4 regions of the Paenibacillus sp. FSL L8-0641 genome follow, and region 1 is predicted to be linked to each of the others. Evidence: riboswitches for the same ligand, from Rfam matches in the RefSeq annotation. Region 1 holds a riboswitch; each other region holds the start of a gene.
The links. A riboswitch is a leader RNA that binds a small molecule or an ion and turns the genes downstream of it on or off. The one in region 1 is predicted to bind thiamine pyrophosphate.

Region 1 (5,114 bases):
ATACGGTGGGCTTGTCTCAATGCCTGGAATTCCTCCACCATCATAGGCATCAACCGCATGGCTGCCAAAAAGCTGTATGCATACTTCGGAGGGAGCTTCCATTGCTGCATCAGTGAATAAAAAAGGTCCACTGGACGAGTCGTTAAACCAAACAACAAACCTACCGCAGCCATACTCAGCGCACGAAAGCCCAGATGCATGCCTCGGTAAAAGCTTTCCTGCGTCACATGGATCAAGCCCCATGTCCACCAGGTCGTCACCCCTTTGCCGAACATCATCATGCCCGTTGAAGTTGAAATAAACACCAATATAAAGGGAGACCCGTATAGCAGCAGCCTCTTCCATGGATGGCCTGACCAGACAAGCAGCAACAGCATAGCACACGCAACATTAAACATGACATTCGGATCATGAATGACTATAACGACCACAAACAGGATGGAAAACATCACGAGCTTTAGGCCCGGATTCACGCGATGCAGCCATGTTTTATGATGGGGAAAGGACAGGTTCATACTGTAGTTCCCCTTTCTGAATCCGCCATGTATCGGTACAATATCGACGGACAATTTCCGGGTCATGGGTGACCATCACAATGGCCGTGCCCGCCGCTCTCAGCTGCTCCAACATATCCAGCATGACAAAGGTATTACGCGCATCCTGCCCAAAGGTCGGTTCATCGAGCAGCAGCACTTCCGGCTCACGAATCATAGCCGTAGCAATACTCAACCGCCTTTTTTGGCCTAACGAAAGCTGATACGGATGCCGCTCGTCCAACCGCTCCAGTCCGAACTGTACGAGCATCCGATCGACCCGTTCCCGGCACTGTTCAACGGTATACAAGCTCTTGGGTAACGAATACTCTAGTTCCTTTCGTACGGTATGCGCTACAAATTGCAGCTCGGGATTTTGAAACGCGAACCCGATACGCTCTGCCAGTTGTTCTGTACTGCCTGCCTCAATTCCGCGCACGCTATAACGTCCCTGTGTGCGAAGTAAGCGCATCATGGAGAGCAGTAGCGAGCTTTTGCCAGCCCCGTTTTCACCAACCACGCCAATCCAGTCGCCAGGCTTCACCTGCGCATGCTCCACATAAATCACTGAACTTAAACCGCGGAGGCCGCTAAAATGTTCCAGCTCCAGCACATCAGTCCCCGCACCATTCTGTTGCGTCACTGCTTCACTCCAACGTGGCGAAGACGCTTCATTCCATACTCCCGGATACCACACGCCGTACTCGGACAATGCCTGCCGGTGCACATGAAATACTTCTTGGGCCCTTCCATCTGCAATGATCTCCCCTTGAGCAGAAAGCACCACAATCCGATCCACATCATGGACAATTTCATTAATTTTATGCTCCACAATCACCAGTGTCTGGTCTACCGAAATGTTGCGAATGGTATCCCACACCTGTGTAGTGCCTTCCTCGTCCAACAAAGCCGTGGGCTCATCCAGAAAAAGCACTTCTGGCTCCATAGCCAGCACAGACGCAATCGCCAGCCGCTGCTTCATTCCCTGTGACATGCTGCCAATGGGTATATGTATATCATCCGTCGATAGACCCACCTGTATCAGCAGCTCGCGAATACGGGATCGCATCTGCTCCCGGGGAACCTGATTATTTTCCAACACAAAAGCCAGTTCCTCATCTGCATATGACATACAGAACTGCGTATCAGGATCTTGAAATACAATACCTGAGACACTTGGGATTACAGCAGCATCGCATTTCATAGGCACTTCTATCGTGCGTGGAATCAGACCGCTTAACACTTGGAGCAGTGTTGATTTACCGCATCCACTCGGTCCCAGTAGCAGCAGCTTTTCCCCCTTGCGGACAGACAAAGACATATTGTGAAAAAGCAGCTCTTGCTCACCGGGGAATTTCAACCGTAGCCGGGTGATCGAAGCCACCACATCTTCGGTTGCCCGGCTCATCAATCCAGCCCCTTATAATCTTGTTCCGTTGCAGGCCTCAAACTTCGCGTGACTCCGGTTACCTCCAATGCCTTAGCCAGATAGAACGCGAATACCCCGGCAATCACAATACTGCCAATCATCCGAAATCCAATATACAAAACATAGTTCCAAGTCGATAGCTGATCAATATACCCGTAGCTGAAGTCTAAAATCAGAGAAGTGACAGCCGCCCCAGCCGCAGCTAGCGAAGCAACCCACAGGTTTGCGTTCCGATACAGAAAAGCCGCAAAAAACAGCTCCGCTCCCAAGCCTTGCAGCAGGCCATAGTACAAGGTGGACATACCCCATTCGCTTCCCAAAAAAGCACTGACCGTTGCCGCTGCCACCTCTGCCAAAATCGCAACACCCGGCTTGCGAATGATGAGATAAGCAAACGTACCTGCCATAAACCACATGCCATACATCAGTTGCTCGGCGTGTAGACCCAATGGTTTCATCAAATCATAGGCAGGTCCCCATATTTTGTAGATCAACCCGAACACAACAGCGATCACAATCGTGACCAAAATATCCGTCAGTTTCAACCCTTTGGACGCTCTTACAGCAGTATTCATTATTGCGTGCTCCCCTTTTTCCTTATAGTTGGCCTCTTGGCCATGAAAAAAAGCTTGTCTGGAGCTGAATCTCCAGGCAAGCTTTATGCGCAGTAAAAGGTGAAGCACCATACAAAACATCATTCGTCGATATGCCTTATATAACCAGTAGTCTAAACTACTACACTGATACCCAGCCAAGTCAGGATCAAGGTAAAATGCTAGGACATACATTGAATCTATCGACAACCGCAAAAAAAAGCGGCATTCCTGTATAGTGTTCTTGGTTTCTCTACGCTGGCATTACCCAGATCAGATTTCACGGTCAGTGGCAAGGGCCACCCTCTCAGCCTGACTTTCTCAAGCTCCCGACAATGCTTTTTAATTCACTATAATATATACCACATCTATGGCTTTGACAATCCTATAATCCGAAGAAACGTTTAGCCGTTTCCGTCGTCGCGATTTCGATCTCCATCATGCTTCGACCTGTACATTCGGCTATCGTAGCAGCAATGTGAGCGAGATACATGGGCTCATTACGCCCTTCTTTAGGCTTCACAGGCAAATTACGCGGGGTCAAAAATGGAGCATCCGTTTCAATCATCAGACGGTCCAAGGGAATATCTCTGACCAGTTCACGCAGATGCTTCCCCCGCCGTTCGTCGCAAATCCAGCCGGTGATTCCGATATACAGTCCCATTTCTACATACGTACGCAATTCCTGTTCCGTGCCGGTAAAACAATGCACTACCGCTTTATCGACAAGCCCTTGATACTCCCGAAGCATAGCGACAAAGTCCTCATGTGCATCTCGTTCATGCAGAAATAACGGCATTTTCAGCTCACCCGCCAGTTGGATTTGCTCGCCAAACCATCGGCGCTGCACATCACGTGGCGAAAAATCACGGTTATAGTCCAATCCGCATTCCCCTATGGATACGACCTGCGGCTGACCCGCCAACTGGCGGAGCTGCTGAATCGTGTCTGCACTGCAGTCTTTGGCATCATGGGGATGCACGCCAGCTGTCGCATACAGCTTGCCCGGATAACGCGCTGCATACTGAGAAGCTTCCCGACTGCTGCGGACACTGGTCCCGGTAATAATCAGCGGTGAAATCCCTACAGCCGCGGCTCTCTCTACCACCTGTTCCCGATCTGCATGAAACGAACGATGCATCAAGTTCACACCAATATCAATTAACGGTGTACCCCTTTCCATCTCAATCCCTCCCTCGCAAACTACAATCTTGGATCAATCGGCTCTGATTCCAGAGATAGTGCGGCAAGGACGCATTCATGAATACGATCTACCGTATCCTTGCGGACAAAACGTTCCACGCCTTCCATACCAAGCGCTCCTTCCATCAGGGCATGACGCTCCTTTTTGTTCGTTCGACGCTGCTTCAGACGCTTTAAATTCTCAGGGGCAAGATAATCCATACCGTAAATGATGTGCAAATACTTCCGGCCTCTCACCTTGATTGCAGGCTGAATCATCTTGTCCCGATTTTTCATCAAAAAGCGTTCCGGCTTGATCACAATCCCCTCATGACCATCCTCTGTCATCTCGTTCCACCAACGAATGACCTCTTCCTCGCTTGCTTCGTCCGTGATCACGCGATACTCTGTCTCCATAAACAGGGAAGACAGCCCAGCCAGCTCCCGGTTTTGCTCCATATGCCAAATATGAGAATGGTCGAAAAAAGTCTTTCCGCTGTGTGCCAGCGTATGAAACGGTGCGATACGAATCTCATCCAGACCGTCCACATCCCAGCAATATTTTTGAAAAGCCTCTTGAAACGTCACGGCATTCGCGTACTTCTGTTCCATTTCCTCCAACCAGTCTCCAACCTCTCGGCCCGCAACCTTCGCCTGCTTCAGCTTGTCTACCAGCTTACTGCGATCCAGCAGAGCTGCTTCACCCACATGCGCATACTGTGCAGCAATCAATTCCCGAGCCTTGAGATTCCACGGTACAATTTCCGCATCCAGCAACACAAAATCCGTCTGGTTCCGTTCAAAATATCCGGCAGTCCGTAGATCCACATTCAGCTTTTCCAGCACTTGCTTCCCAAGGCTTTGTTCAAAGAAAGCTCTCCCGCTCCGACTGTAGATCGTGCCCAATGTCGGGTAGCCTACATACTCGACAGCGGCCTGTTCGTTTTTGAATAATAGCAAAATAGCCCGGCTACCCATATGTTTTTTCTCGGCCACCATCGTTTGTACCCCTTGCCCGCGATAATAAGCCAGCGCTTCACGCGGATGCTCCAGATAACCTTCCTCTGCAGACACCGCTGGAGCAGGACTCATGGTCGGTGGAATATACACCAGTTCCTCTATCGGTACTGTCACATGTGACACGGCATCTATAGCGGTTTTGACCGATTCTCCTTGAACGCGCACTTCGCCATACGATTCCGTCAGTACACTGTAACCAGCGATGAGCTTGCGTAAATTCGGCGGGGAAAACCGTTTTCTCTGCCACCGGACAAGTGGGCTATCGGGATCATTCGCATAATTCTCATGTGCCGGAACGCTGACAAATTCCTTTTCCGGAAAACGATAAGCGGTCAGCATACCGCCAAATACCACACC
Region 2 (5,114 bases), 590 kb from region 1:
CATGTCTCGTCCGTGCATACGGATACGTCCCTGCTGTGGTTTGAGTAGCCCGCCGATGATGTGAAACAGCGTACTTTTGCCGCTGCCTGACGGACCGATGAGAGAAACGAATTCTCCCGGCTTGACTGTGAGGGATACATCCTGCAGCACGGGCAGTAAGCTTCGCTTTTCGCGGAAGGCGAGGCTGATCCCGTCCAATTCCAGAGCAGAAGGGGCAGTCGAAGGACTCTGCTGGTCCCCGGCTCGTTGTTCATTAGCAACGTTGTGTGATGATAAGTCAGTCGGATGCAGACTCATATGTGCCACGTCCTTTCTTTGCTGTATTTAATTCAAGGAGGAAGCTATTCCTGATCCGGTTTCCAGCGAACCAGCCATTTTTCCAGTAGTACTATGATGACAAACATCAGTAAACTGAGCGCGACAATGATGCCGATGGCGGCAAAAATGAGGTCCGTGCGATAGGCCGATTTTTGCAGCAGCATATAATATCCGATTCCTTCGCTCGCACCAATCCATTCGGCAATAATTGCGCCCATCACACTGTAGGTGGCAGCAATCTTGATGCCGGAGAATACTTGCGGCAACGAGTGTGGCAACTCCAGCTTCATAAAAATAGCCATGCGACCGGCACCCGACATCTGCATATAGTTCATCATCATACGGTCCGTCCGTGTCAGCCCGTCCATGGTCGCTACAGCCACGGGAAAAAAGCATACTAAGGTAATGACCATCAGCTTGGGCAGCATGCCAAAACCAAACCACACCATGAGCAGCGGCCCCAGGGCGATGATCGGAATGTTTTGGCTCAGGATAAGCAGCGGATACAGGGCGGATTTGAGAAAAGGAATGGTATGAAGAACGATGGCGATCAACAGTCCCGTTGCTGTCCCTATAGCGAATCCCACAAGTGTCAGGCGAATTGTAGCCCATGTATGGGCACCAAGCAGCGCCGTCTGGGCCATGCCCTCCTGTACGATGAGGGATGGAGCTGGCAGTAGCCAGGATTCAATATGTAAATAGGAAACCGCCCCCTGCCAGGCTGCTAAAAAGAAGAGGACCGCCACAAGGGGCGGCCATACGCTTTTCCACCAGGATGCGTTCTTGCCTTTCGGATTCATGGGCGATATTTCTCGGTCAGCTTGTTCATGCTGATGCCTTGTGGGTTATGTGCGATTTTGATCTGTGAAATGACGCTGGGACTGCCCGCTTCCGTCAAAGCCTCATGCATTTCTTTAACCACTTTCAGCAACTCGTCGAGCTCGCCCTCCATGGTCGTATCCAATGGGTTCACCTGATGTTTGACACCGGAGCGCTGAATGACCTCAATCGCCTTATCTACATACGGGTAAGAGTCCTCGTTATTAGGAGTTTTAGGGATTACTTGAATACTGAGCAGTGTATTAGCCATGCAAATTCACCTGTCCTTCATTTGAAGTGTTTTAGAGAAAATAGGGTGGTTTAAGGCGGGGAGACCGCTTCGCGTTTCATTTGATCTTACGATCGCTGTTGCCATGGGATTCTTTGAATAAATTTTAAAAGGTAAGAATCCCACGGCAAAGGCGAGCGCTACGCTTCTCTAGATTCAAATGAACCGCTACGCTGCCAACCGTCTTAAAAGCACTTTAATTTTTGATAGGTTGTGTGGCATTTTTACACACAAGCGCATCTGTTTTTGCGCTTTAGATACTATGAGACTAAAGAATAAACCAAGTGGAACGAGAACGAAGTGGGCGGAATGGTGCTGTAAAAGCGTTAGCGTTCGCTTTAAAAGCTTTCCGTAGGAAAGCTCGCTTCGGAAGCATAACCTCCCCGGATTTCTACACTAATCATAAGTTTTTATTAAGAAATCTGGGTACAACAGCGATGGGAAGCATCATCCGACTGCGTAGTGGCGCTTCGTTCACTTGTCTAGTTCAGTCTTATTTAGCGTTTTAACAAATGGTCAGCGCTTGGGCAAGAAGTCGTTTGTGAAGGCCTTATCGACTTCCAAAGGCTTGCTGAGCAGCTTGCGTTCGTACATCCAGTCCGAATAGTTTTGCCATACCTCCGCTTTTTGCACGCCCCATTGCGCGGCATCATCCTGATAACGTGGGCTTAGCCATTTTTGGCTGGCAAGTACCAGTTTTTTATCCAGCTCCGGTACAGCTTTGCTTAAGATGTCCGCGGCTTCTTCCGGATGGGCGATAGTGTATTCATAGCCTTGTGCGGTAGCATCCATGAACGCTTTAACCAGCTCGGGATCATTTTTTATCGTTTGTTCGTTGCTCACAATTACAGGCGTATAGTAATCGAGGCTTTTGGAATAATCTTTTACATACAGCATATCCAGAGGCTCACCTCGAAGCTGGGCCTCGATTCCGGTCCATGCGTAGAAAATCCAGGCAAAGTCGATATCCCGCTTCACGGCTGTAAAATAGTCTGCATTGCCCATGTTGACGATCTTCACTTTGCTCACATCGCCTTTGTCTGAATCCATGATGGATTTCATGACCGCTTCTTCTACGGGAGAGCCCCAACCGCCGTATTTTTTACCTTCAAAATCTTTCGGGCTCTTAATTCCGCGATCTACCGGGGCTGCGAAGCCTGAGGTATTATGCTGAATCACCGCAGCGATGGATACAAGCGGTACGCCTTGCGTGCGAGCCTGTGTGACGCCTTCTTGGTAGCTGATACCAAAAGGTGCAGCATTAGAAGCAACCATTTGATCGGCTCCGCCTGAACCAGGTTGAACAATTTGGACATTCAAACCTGCTTTTTCGTAAAATCCTTTGTCCTTGGCGACATAGAGTCCCGTATGATTCGTATTGGGTGTCCAGTCGAGCACGATTTTAACATCTTTGAGCCCCTTTGCCGGAGTAGACGTTTGAGTGTCGGTAGCGGAAGCCGCTTCTTGGGATGTAGGGGGACTTCCACCGCAAGCGGTCAGGGTCAGGGCCATGAGCCACAGACTGATCAGTCCCAGGCTTAATATTTTCATGCGCTTCATCGTTAGTGTTCTCTCCTTTTGATTACCCGTTATCCATCCAATCAGACAGCTTAAGTTTCCCATTTTCATAAAAATAACATCTGCCGGACGCGATCTTTCCAACAACTTCAACAAAAAAAGCGCCCCGAGTTTCCGGGACGCTTGCGCTTGTATATACCAAAGTAAGGGATGGTCCTATGTAAAAAAGGCACATCTTGCTTAAGCATTCCTACGCTGGCATTACCCAGATCAGGTTGTAAGGGTCAGTGTCTTGGGACACACTCTCAGCCGGCCGATTCCAGCACCCCTGGCATTGTATGGTTTAATGGGTTCATTTATTCGGGTTTACTACGACGATTATATGCTTTGAATGCGGGTCTGTCCAGCATGAAGGGAGAGATGACGGTTCATTTGCCGAACGACAGGGTACACTTTTACTGTGAGCTTTGATCTGAAAATGAGTATGAATCAATCCGATTCGATCCGGTCATGTTATTTTCAGAACAGCTGCGCAGGTAGGTTCAGATGGGCTGGTGCCCAATGGCATGGCCGTAGAGAATTCTAATTCGTGAAAAGGAGTTGTTGTACTGTGGGTAAAACGGAAACATTGGATCGCAACCAACTGGAACAAGCCATTGTGAAGGCTTTGGATAACAACAAATTTTGTACGTTAGGTACGGTAGAGGGTGGCAAACCGAAAGTACGCTATATGGCCCTTTTTAACGATGGAATGAACATTCATCTGGCGACAGATCGCAAAACGCATAAAGTGGATGAGCTAAAGGACAATCCGAATGCTTATCTGCTGCTGGGTTATGAGGTTGGCGGTACGAAGGAAGTTGTTGAAGTGGAGGCTACCGTCCAAATTACAGCTGATGAGGGGCTACGCAAACAAGTGTGGAACGACTCCTTGAAGGAGTGGTTTTCCGGACCGGACGATCCCGATTATGTCATTCTGGACGTGAATCCGACTCGCATTGAGTATGTGGGTCAGCAAATGGAGCGCCAGGTGTGGAAGAAATAATACGAATATAAATGGATAAGCCAGTAAATCTCCAAGTTTTTCAGGAGGTTTGCTGGTTTTTTTGTTTTTGAGAAAATTAATTATTTTTTCATAAATAATTTTAAGTAAATGACTACTCTTTTGTCTGGCGTTGGATTAAAATAGAAATGGTGAGTTCAAGGCTTACATATATGTGCAAAAGTATGTATATGAGGCATACACCTTAATGAGGAGGGGTATATTTTGTTATTACGTAAAAATTGGTTTAAAGGGTTTACAGCAGCAGTTGTAGCTTGTAGCATGCTGGTGTTTTCAGCCGCTCCATCCTGGGCAGCTAGTGATTCTCGTGATAGCGCTACGGTGAATTTGCGGATCATGGAAACAACGGATATCCATGCGTCCCTGATGAACTACGATTACTATTCGGACAAAGAAACCAACGAGTATGGCTTGGTTAGTACAGCTAGCTTGATCCAGAAGGCACGTAGTGAAACAAGAAACAGTATGCTGTTCGATAATGGTGATTTGCTGCAGGGCAACCCATTAGGCGATTATATGGCCCGCAACAAAACCTTTGAGAAAGAAGGCGGTGTCCATCCGGTCTACAAGATGATGAACCTGATGGGCTATGATGCAGCTACAGTGGGCAACCATGAATTCAACTACGGTCTCGACTTTCTGGACAAATCGCTCAAGGGAGCTGATTTTCCTTATGTAAATGCGAACGTTTATGTTGATAAAGGGGGCCAAGCTACTAAGAATTATTTTACCCCTTATCAGATTCTTGATAAAACAGTAACGGACGAGAAGGGCGAAGAGCATACACTCAGAGTGGGTGTGATCGGTCTGGTCACACCTCAAATTATGCAGTGGGATGAAGCCAATTTGAAGGATAAAGTCGTTACGAAGGATATTGTGGAAACGGCGAAAAAGTTTATTCCTCAAATGAAGACGGAAGGTGCTGACATTATTGTCGTGCTTGCGCATACCGGTTATGAGGATGTGCCACAAACGCCACTGATGGAGAATGCCGTTAAGTATTTGAGCCAGGTGGACGGAATTAACGCTATTCTGTTTGGGCATGCTCATAAATCTTTCCCTGGCCCTGATTTTAAAGATATGAAGGGTGTAGATCTGGATAAGGGA
Region 3 (5,114 bases), 1.8 Mb from region 1:
GATGAGAGGCCGACAAATAGGGATACGTCGGTTGGCTGCCGCAAGAAGGACAGTTCTCCTTTTTAACGCTATCTACCGCTATCGCTACATACTCATTTTTCCACAAATCAAACGAAAGTAACTTTCCTCTCAAATCTTCCGGATATCCGCCAAGAAGTTTGAAGGCTTCCGTAGTTTGGTTAGCCGTGACCATCTGTACAGCCTGCGGAATAATCCCGGCGGTATCACAGGTTTCCCCACCAAACGGTACAGTTCCCAGCAGACAGTGAAGACAAGGCGTTTGACCCGGTAAAATGGTGTAGGTTACACCATAGCTGCCTACACATCCCCCATAAATCCAAGGTATCCGATGCTTGAGTGCCATGTCGTTCATAAGAAGTCGGGTATCGAAATTATCGGTTGCATCCATCAAGAGATCTACCCCTTGGATCAACTCTTCCAGCTCTTCCACCCCAACATCCAGTACATGTGCATGTATAACCGTTTCCGAATTAATATCCTTTAATCTTCGCTGAGCAGCTACTACTTTGGGATATCTTTGCGCAGCATCACTTTCCTGAAAAAGCTGCTGGCGCTGCAAATTGCTCCATTCCACATAATCCCGGTCTACGAGGCTCACTGTACCTACACCCCCGCGAACGAGCGTTTCCGCAATACCTGTACCTAACGCTCCGGCACCTATGATTAGTACGTGGGAAGAAGCAAGCCGACGTTGTCCTGTCGGTCCAAAGGGCGCGAATCTTTCCTGTCTGGAATAACGGTCACTTGAATGTGTTCCTCCTGCACCGGATTTGTCAGTTACCTTCATGCCTGAACCATACCTTCTATCGGACTGCTTGCTGAAGCGTAACGTTTTACAGGAATCATCCCCGCCTCAAAACCATATCTTCCAGCACGAACAGCCAGTTTCATGGCCTCGGCCATTTTTACCGGGTCCTTCGCTCCTGATACGGCTGTATTCAACAAAACAGCATCTGCCCCTAACTGCATCGCTATTGCCGCGTCACCGGGTGAGCGAATACCCGCATCGACAATAACCGGAACCTCCGCCTGTTCAATAATTAGACCTAATGAAAACGGATTAAGCAAACCATGTCCTGTACCAATCGGTGAAGCTCCAGGCATAACGGCATGTACTCCAAGCTCTTGTAGCCTCTTTGCTAGAATCACATCGTCCGATATGTAGGGCAGCACGATAAAGCCTTCTTCTAACAGCTTTTCACTAGCTTTCAACGTTTCAAATGGGTCCGGCAGCAGTGTCTTGCTATCCCCAATGACTTCCACCTTAATCATATCGCACAGGCCGGAGGCTTTTGCCAATTTGGCAATACGAATCGCCTCCTCTGCTGTTGTAGCCCCTGCTGTGTTGGGAAGAAGTGTATACCGGCTCAAATCCAGCATATCGAGAAAATGCTGCTTATCCCGTTCCTCCAAGTTCAATCTCCGTACAGCAAACGTCAATATTTCCGTCTCAGCAGCCTCTACGGCTTGGGATTGGATATCTAGATCAGAGAATTTTCCTGTTCCCAACAACAACCTCGAGGTAAAAGATGCTTTTCCAATGGTTAACATAATCAACCGCCTCCCACAAAATGTACAATCTCTAGGCAATCTCCATCTTTCAGTACCGCTTCATCATGATCTTCACGGGTCAATATATGCCGATTCAGCTCCACCACTACGGTTTTCACCTTTACATCAAGCTCATGTAGCAATTGATTCACATGAGTGATTCGATTAGAAAAGGTCAGGCTCTGGCCGTTAATCGTCAGCTTCATAAGCTTTTCTCCTTGAGGAGCTCAGAAGAAAAACTACTTATCCCAAGTTCTGCTGCACAAGCCCCATTAAGCATAGCTGCCATCGCACGCCCGGTAGCATCACTCAGCAGGACACCGTTACGATAATGCCCGACTGCAGCATATACGCCCTCGCCCCCAGGAACAATGCCTATAAAAGGATGACCTGATACAGCCTGCGGACGTAAGCCCGCCCAAGCGCGTATAAAAGAAGCTTCACGGACGCGCGGCAGCCAGGCAGAGGCACGTGCCAGCAACCCCTCCAAGCCTCCTACGGTCACCTCTTCGTCATATTGATGTGGAAGGCTCGTTGCCCCAATCCAAAGCTCGTTATTCTGTTTAGGCACGAGGTAAATATCATCAGCATAAATGGTATATTCTAACGGGTGATCCTTCAAGGAGACCGCTACCGCTTCGCCCTTGACCGGATAAAGTGGATATTCAAACCCAACCTGCGCTAGCAATTTCATGCTATCCAAGCCTCCGGCAATAATGACCTGATCGCAGGAAAAAAAACCACTATCTGTACGGACACCGCAAATTCGACCATCCTGTATGACCAGTTGCTCTGCCTGTGTACCAGACCATACCGTTGCTCCCAGCACCGCAGCAGCACCTGCATAAGCACGGCAAAGCTGGACAGGAGCCACTTGTGTCTCCTTTGAACGATATATTGCCCCGATCGCTTGTTCATCCAAACCTGGAATTCGTCGGGCCAATTCTTTCGCATCCCACCAGATAGGAGAATCACCCTCTCGCGTTTTAGCAGCTTTCCAGCGTTTTTGGCCTTCAGTCTCCGTACGGAAAGGGGTCACAAACCCTTCAGTACGGAATTCCACCGAAATACCTGACAAACGCTCTAGATCACAGACAAGCTCAGGGAATGCATCTCGACTTATGCGAGCAAATCGTGATAGCTCAGAGCCGGTGAACTCTTCACTTTCCGCTGCCAGCATTCCAACCGCTGCTCCTGAGGCTCCCTCACCCGGGATCAATCGTTCCAGCATAATCGTACTTCTTCCCTCCTTGGCCACATGATAAGCAATGGAACTGCCGATGACACCTCCACCTATGACCAAGCATTCAGCGTGTCCAATCACTCTTTCCTCTGTGTGTATCTTTAGCATTTGTTCCGTATCTCCTCTCCATAAACCCTTCTGCTTTCAGCTTGCCTCTACTCTCGTTTTCTCGCTACAGGCTGTGAACTACAAGGTCTGCCATTCGCCTATACTCCATTGCAGCTGCAACGGGCGACTCAGCCTCCCATATACCAGACATCACCGCAATTCCGCTTGCTCCGGCCCTATAAAGCTCCGGGATATGATGCGGTTGTATGCCGCCTAGCGCAATCACCGGAATGTTTGACAGTCTGCAAATATGTTCAAGCTGAGCTAAACCCCGCGGTACAATACCGGGCTTACAATGGGTCTCATATACGTGACCATAAAGTACATAGTCCGCTCCTGCCCGCTCAGCAATTTGCATCTCCTCCAAGGAATGTACAGACACTCCACAGCGTGTACCCTTTGGAAGTAGGCTTTTCACATCCACAACAGGTAATCCATTAGCTGGTAATTGAACGGCTCCGACCAAAGTAAGTAAAGCTACATCCACACGATCATTTACTACAATTTGTTGCAAAGGAACTTCCTGCTCCACCAGGCTGCGAGTCAAAGAAAGCAATGCAGAGGCACCATTCTGTTTTAAACGTGCGTGTACATAATGAACATACGGACAAATCACAGCAGCCACTTGGGCGGCTTGTGCAAAAGTGCCCTTTTCCATCGAAATTGCGTGTAATTCGATTTTGTCTTCACCTCACATTGGACTAAAGGATCTAAGCTTAGCCAGCCACGTCTACCAGCAGGAATGAAAGGGGATTATATGTGAATCGTCTACGGAAGCTCGAACTACTTAAAATGAACGAAACGCAAAAAAACCACTTCCCCAAGGAAGTGGTTTAACGAACGTCCAATAATCGAACGGACCATGATATCCGTATACGTGTATCGTCCCACGCACAAACAAAAATAAAGATGGTGTTGCCTTGTTTGTACGGCGCTCACTTCCCTACGCTGGCATAACCCAGATCAGGTGCAAAGGGTCCGAAATCCATTTATTCCGTCTCAGCCGCATGGGCGGCTCCCCTAGTGTGACTATTTTATTGTATAAGCTAAAGATAGCTTAGCATATTTTTCTAATTCTGCAAACCCCACTTCGTGTGAAATTTGCTGGAACTGGATTTAGCTGATTTTAGTTAACTTTACTTGACCACTCTTCCACATTCCACGTTTTGGTTACCCAATCCTCGTAAAAGTCCGGTTCGTGAGATACAAGCAATACGGTCCCTTTGTATTCCTTCAAAGCACGTTTCAGCTCATCCTTTGCTTTAACATCCAAGTGGTTGGTAGGCTCATCGAACAGTACCCAGTTGCTTTCACGCATTAACAGTTTGCAAAGACGGACTTTAGCCTGTTCTCCACCACTGAGCGCAGATAGCGGACGCGTGATATGCTCATTTTTCAAACCGCAACGCGCCAAATGCGCTCGTACTTCATGCTGGTTCAAATGCGGAAATTCATTCCACACATCGTCAATCGGTGTAATTTTCTCGGCCTTTACTTCCTGCTCAAAATAAGCGGGCTGCAAAAAATCACCTTGATAGGTTTTTCCACTGATTGGCGGAATTTTTCCCAATATGGTTTTGAGCAATGTCGATTTACCGACACCATTGTAGCCGACAATTGCAATCTTTTCGCCACGTTCAATCGTCATGGACATTTTAGGCAAAAGGGCATGTGTATAACCAATCTCAAAATCAATACCCTCAAATACCGTCTTTCCGCTTGCACGTGCCTCTTTGAATTGAAAGGTTGGTTTTGCGGCTTCTTCAGGCTTATCAATACGTTCGATCCGATCAAGCTGCTTTTCACGGCTCTTTGCTCGGCCTGATGTAGAGGCACGCGCTTTATTACGCTGAATAAAATCTTCCTGTTTCTTAATAAAATCCTGTTGCTTCTCATAAGCATCAATATGCTGGGCTTTGTTTAGATCCGCCATTTCGAGAAACTTTTCATAATTAGCTGAATAACGGGTCATCTTGGCAAATTCAAGATGGTAAATAACATTAACGACCTGGTTCATAAATTCAGTATCATGTGAAATAAGAATAAAAGCATAAGGATAATCCTTCAAATAGCGCGTAAGCCATTCAATATGCTCTACATCCAAATAGTTGGTAGGTTCATCCAGCAACAGGACGTTCGGCTTTTCCAACAGCAACTTAGCAAGAAGAACCTTTGTCCGTTGCCCGCCGCT
Region 4 (5,114 bases), 210 kb from region 1:
CCGCGTGTAATACAACTCCAGCGGATTTTGGCTGCTGACGCAATGCATGACTGTGCTCGCTCAGCAGACCGAGCTGCCGTACATACTCCTGTGACTGACGGTTTGCGGTTTGCAGCAAATCGTCCAATCGACGATTTAATTCTTGTGAGTCAGGCTGAGCGTTTAATGCTGACTCTGACGATGGCATCTTTACAGATGATGATCCGTCTAATCCCCTTGACTGTTTTGAAGGTTCAGTGAATTCGTGTGTATGTGCTTGTGGGGCAGCCGACAGCTGTTTCCATTCCTGATGCCACGCTTGATCTGCCGGATCAAGTGCGCTCCGTTGCTCTTCAAGTAACTCTATGGCGGTGCGTTCCGTCTGTTCGAATACAGTCCGCCAATCATCCAGCAGCCGTACATAAGTAGGCTCCAGTCCCTCGGTAGCGGATTTAATCACTTCCACATGCCAACTTTCCTGCTGCTTCCAATGCCGAATTTCCTCCAGCACACGTAAGGGCAGGAAAGACCCATAAGTACTCAGCATCGTTTTATACCTCCCGTATCCCACTATGGCTATCCGGCGGATCTGGCAGATCTGCCCTGGATGCATACGTACCCAGTATATTCGCTGTCCTGTCGGGAATATGTCTATGAACTCGCTTAATTTGGTCACATCTGTTACGTAGAACAAGAATACCATGGTAAACGAAAAAGAAGCCCAGCTACGGCACGGGTTAGTGTCCGTAGGCAGGCTTCTTCAAGGTGAAGAATTAAATACGTTTTTTTGAAAAATAATTCTTTACTTCGTAGTCGTTTGTTTGTGGGCATCAGCGATCGTTTTCTTGTCCTCCAGCTCCTGTACACTGCTTAGAAACGTCGATACCCGCCGTAGATATTCACGGGGATGCTCTCTGAAAATAAGCTCATGTATCCCGTTTTTGACAATCCATACACTGGAAAGTGGGTTGGTTTGATTGGCAGCGAGCTTTTCCGCAATAGGATAAGGAGCCTTTTCATCCTGTGTACCATGCACAAACATGATCGGGAACGGATAGTTTTCCTTTTTAACCTCCTGATATGGAATCTGATGCAAGCTGGTGCCGTTCAAGACTGGAAACAGCAACTCCAGAATTTCCAAAGACGGATGTCTTGGCAGGTTAATTTGATTGTGAATGTTATGGTACAGCGTATCCGGCTCCAACAGGAAAGTGCTGTCCAAAATCATTGCGTCCACATCCTTGGTTTGCAAGCCCGCCTGAAGAGCGGTTCCTGCCCCCATGGAGAAGCCCCATACGATAATCTCCGACGAGCCGCGTTGCTTCGCAAGCTGGATCGCTCCGAGAAGCTGCTGGGATTCCGCTTTGCCTCCGGTTGCGACTGATTTGCTGTTTTGTGACGCGAATCCATAATCGAACATGACCACATTAAAGTTCAAACTGTGGGCATAATGCGCCAGATCATACATGGGAATCCAGCTTTCTTCGCGGTTAGCTCCATAACCATGGCTGAAAATAATCGTTTTCCGCGATTGATCCGCCGGGATATACCAGCCTTGTACCATGCGGCTACCATCCTTGGCAGGGAAGCTGACTTCCTCATAAGGCATGTTTTTGGCCTGCATCGGATTAGAGTACAGCGGCGCGACGGTAGGATTCGTAAGTACCCACGCGATGTAAGCATGCAAAGCAATAAAACAAAACAACAGAAAAAAAACGACCGACAGCAGCAGAGCAATCACAACGTGCTTGAACCGCAGCAGACGGGGATTAAAGAGTGGGGTGGACGGCTCCTGAACAGCGGTCTGTAGCTGAGAGTTGCGCTGGGATGTAGAAATCATGTAAGAGCCTCCTTATATAAAATTGATCTTCGTTTCAATAGAATTTAGGTATAATTCCACTTGAAAATGATAGTGTATATCCGTATAGATACCTATTATCGTATGATGGGGGTTATCCAAAGTCAACGCCTGAACCGGAAAAGTAAAAATGATGCAAAGAATTGTCGATGTTTGTTCTCGTTCTGTAATATGGTTGTCACAAAAACATCGGTTTACAGTAGCCGCGACTATTCTATATAATTTATGTAACCATGTTTCATAGTGTGAAACGAATATGGATACAAGAGGAGCGGTTCACGAATGGAAGACCGTAAATTAACCGTTCGCGCTGTAGAGCGTGCACTTGATATATTGTTGTGTTTTACCGCAGATTCGGATCTTGGCCTAACGGAGATTGCCTCCAAAATTGGTCTACATAAAAGCACGGTTCATCGGCTGCTGACTACGTTGGAGGATCGGGGCTTTGTCGTTCGGAATGCCGAAACGGAAAAATATCGACTTGGCTTCCGCATTTGGGAGCTATCCACACATTTGTCCCAAAGTGACGAGCCGGCAGTGTTGTTACAGCCTGCAATGGAAGGACTGCGTGACCGTCTGGGCGAAACGGTCAGCTTGTACTTACGGGACGGCAGCATGCGTATTCGCATACAAGCCGTGCAGAGCAATCAGGCGATCCGCAGGGTTGCGCCTGTGGGTGCGCGTATGCCGCTGGCTGTAGGAGCCTCCAGTAAGGTGCTGGCTGCCTTTATGCCGCCGCAGGAGCTGGAAGCCCTGCTAAGCGGGAATGAATGGCCGCCCTCGGTAGACGCGGAGGTCTATAAAGCCCAGCTGCAGGACATTCGCGAGAAGGGCTATGCGACCAGCTATGAAGAACGGGAGCCAGGGGCCGCTGCTGTGGCAGCACCAATTGTGAACCGGAAGGGACAGGTCACTGCGGCTTTATCTGTATCCGGTCCGGTCAGTCGGCTTGCACCCGAGACGCTACATGACTTTGCTCCGATTTTGATCGAAGCGGCGAAGGAAATGGGGCTTATGCTTCCGTAACAAGAATGAATGCAGTTGAAGCAAGCAGAGTGATTTGATGAGGAGCGTCTCCTTGCTAAATGGAACCTAGAAGGGTTGCCAAAGCCATAAATTTGAAGTAATCTGATAAGGATGGCGGGATGTCTGTTATGTCCGCCTCATGTGAATAGAAGTATCACAGTTACTGGGGGAGCCTGTAATGCCGGGCTGAGATGGAATCGTGCAAGATTCCGGACCCTTTGCACCTGATCTGGATCATACCAGCGTAGGGAAGTAATCGGCCATTGAAATGTATACGCAGTTGCTGTCTACGGTGACGCATTGGAATAGGATTTATTCCACGTGTGCACAGTTTGGATAGCTGCCTCGTTAGATTAGCCGGTTCCCTGGGGAACCGGCTTTTTTTGCATAGATCAGCGCCACCCTGGGAATGGTTCCGGATCGGTGTGTCATTTCATCGAAACGGGAGGAATGGACAATGAAGCCGACAGAAGTAGAAGGAACAAAAGGAACAGAATTTAAATCAGCAGAAGTAAGGTTGGCAGGAACAAGGGAAGTTGGGGTAGAGAAGACAAACGGGGAGCAAGCCAGTGGGGTAACGCCCTTTCCAGGGAGCCGTAAGGTATATATTCAAGGCTCGCGGCCGGACATTGCCGTCCCAGAGCGGGAAATTGCTCTTCATCCTACACATACGCCGCAGGGCACGGAGCATCATGAGCCATTGCGTGTGTACGATACGAGCGGTCCCATGACTGACGAAGCCTATCAGGTCGATATCCGTCAGGGCCTGCCTCCATTACGGCGAGCTTGGGCACTGGAACGGGGCGATGTGGAGGCTTACGAGGGACGCGCCGTCAAACCGGAGGATAATGGACTGAAACCTGGCTCCAAACGGGAGACAGTTGAATTTCCCGGCGTGACCAACCGTCCGCTTCGTGCTTCGCAAGGTCGTACAGTGACGCAAATGCATTATGCACGGCAAGGGATCATTACGCCCGAAATGGAATTTGCGGCGATCCGCGAAGGGGTGGAGCCTGAGTTTGTACGGCAGGAATTGGCGGCTGGACGAGCCATTTTGCCTTCGAATATCAATCACCCGGAAAGTGAGCCGATGGTCATTGGGCGTCATTTTCACGTGAAGATCAATGCGAACATTGGTAATTCTGCGGTTACCTCCTCGATTGAGGAGGAAGTGGAGAAAATGACCTGGGCTGTGCGTTGGGGCTCGGATACAGTTATGGACCTATCCACAGGCCGTAATATCCATACCACACGTGAATGGATCATTCGGAATTCTCCTGTACCGATTGGAACTGTGCCGCTGTATCAGGCACTTGAAAAGGTGAACGGCGAAGCAGAAGCGCTGACGTGGGAGTTGTATCGCGATACGCTGATCGAGCAGGCGGAGCAGGGAGTGGACTATTTTACAATTCATGCGGGTGTATTGCTGCGGTATATACCGATGACGGCGAATAGAATGACGGGAATTGTGTCCCGTGGCGGGTCGATCATGGCAGCCTGGTGCCTTGCGCACCATCAGGAGAATTTTTTGTATACACATTTTGAAGAAATCTGCGAAATTATGAAAGCCTATGATGTGGCCTTTTCTCTCGGGGATGGTCTACGTCCAGGTAGTATCTATGATGCGAATGATGAAGCACAGTTTGCAGAGCTGGAAACGTTGGGCGAGCTAACGCAAATCGCATGGAAGCATGATGTTCAGGTCATGATTGAGGGGCCGGGACATGTCCCTATGCATAAAATCAAAGAGAATGTGGATTTGCAAATGGAGATTTGTAAGGAAGCTCCTTTCTATACCTTGGGACCGCTCACGACGGATATTGCCCCCGGATATGATCATATTACCTCAGCCATCGGGGCGGCGATGATCGGTTGGTTCGGGACGTCCATGCTGTGCTATGTTACGCCTAAGGAGCATTTGGGTCTTCCGAATAAGGATGATGTCCGTGAGGGTGTCATTACCTACAAAATTGCGGCACATGCTGCCGATCTGGCGAAGGGCCATCCACGGGCGCAGCAGCGGGATGATGCTTTGTCCAAGGCACGCTTTGAGTTCCGCTGGCGGGATCAGTTCAATCTGTCGCTTGATCCCGAGCGGGCCTTGTCCTACCATGATGAAACGCTACCAGCAGAGGGAGCCAAGGAAGCACATTTTTGCTCGATGTGCGGCCCCAAATTTTGTAGTATGCGCATCACGCAGGACATTCGCGCCTATGCAGCGGATAAGGGGCTGAACACCGAAGAAGCAGTG

Region 2: it holds a riboswitch for thiamine pyrophosphate, as region 1 does, so the genes downstream of both, MKY16_RS02295 (ABC transporter substrate-binding protein) here and MKY16_RS04930 (ECF transporter S component) in region 1, are expected to answer to the same signal.
Region 3: it holds a riboswitch for thiamine pyrophosphate, as region 1 does, so the genes downstream of both, MKY16_RS12810 (thiamine phosphate synthase) here and MKY16_RS04930 (ECF transporter S component) in region 1, are expected to answer to the same signal.
Region 4: it holds a riboswitch for thiamine pyrophosphate, as region 1 does, so the genes downstream of both, thiC (phosphomethylpyrimidine synthase ThiC) here and MKY16_RS04930 (ECF transporter S component) in region 1, are expected to answer to the same signal.

What each region holds. Positions count from the first base shown of each region.
Region 1 covers NZ_JBBOUW010000001.1:1,103,736-1,108,849, reverse strand. The annotation lists gene MKY16_RS04940 (energy-coupling factor transporter transmembrane component T family protein) at 1-515, opposite strand, end outside; gene MKY16_RS04935 (ABC transporter ATP-binding protein) at 490-1,941, opposite strand; gene MKY16_RS04930 (ECF transporter S component) at 1,941-2,537, opposite strand; TPP riboswitch at 2,788-2,897, opposite strand; gene MKY16_RS04925 (TatD family hydrolase) at 2,941-3,738, opposite strand; gene MKY16_RS04920 (polynucleotide kinase-phosphatase) at 3,759-5,114, opposite strand, start outside.
Region 2 covers NZ_JBBOUW010000001.1:514,816-519,929, forward strand. The annotation lists gene MKY16_RS02280 (ABC transporter ATP-binding protein) at 1-297, opposite strand, end outside; gene MKY16_RS02285 (ABC transporter permease) at 342-1,118, opposite strand; gene MKY16_RS02290 (MTH1187 family thiamine-binding protein) at 1,115-1,408, opposite strand; gene MKY16_RS02295 (ABC transporter substrate-binding protein) at 1,943-2,986, opposite strand; TPP riboswitch at 3,175-3,284, opposite strand; gene MKY16_RS02300 (pyridoxamine 5'-phosphate oxidase family protein) at 3,555-3,989, shown strand; gene MKY16_RS02305 (bifunctional 2',3'-cyclic-nucleotide 2'-phosphodiesterase/3'-nucleotidase) at 4,212-5,114, shown strand, end outside.
Region 3 covers NZ_JBBOUW010000001.1:2,890,849-2,895,962, forward strand. The annotation lists gene MKY16_RS12790 (ThiF family adenylyltransferase) at 1-808, opposite strand, end outside; gene MKY16_RS12795 (thiazole synthase) at 805-1,572, opposite strand; gene thiS (sulfur carrier protein ThiS) at 1,575-1,778, opposite strand; gene thiO (glycine oxidase ThiO) at 1,775-2,923, opposite strand; gene MKY16_RS12810 (thiamine phosphate synthase) at 2,988-3,581, opposite strand; TPP riboswitch at 3,847-3,955, opposite strand; gene MKY16_RS12815 (ABC-F family ATP-binding cassette domain-containing protein) at 4,050-5,114, opposite strand, start outside.
Region 4 covers NZ_JBBOUW010000001.1:897,380-902,493, forward strand. The annotation lists gene MKY16_RS03960 (Fe-Mn family superoxide dismutase) at 1-526, opposite strand, end outside; gene MKY16_RS03965 (alpha/beta hydrolase) at 782-1,819, opposite strand; gene MKY16_RS03970 (IclR family transcriptional regulator) at 2,120-2,863, shown strand; TPP riboswitch at 3,019-3,131, shown strand; gene thiC (phosphomethylpyrimidine synthase ThiC) at 3,321-5,114, shown strand, end outside.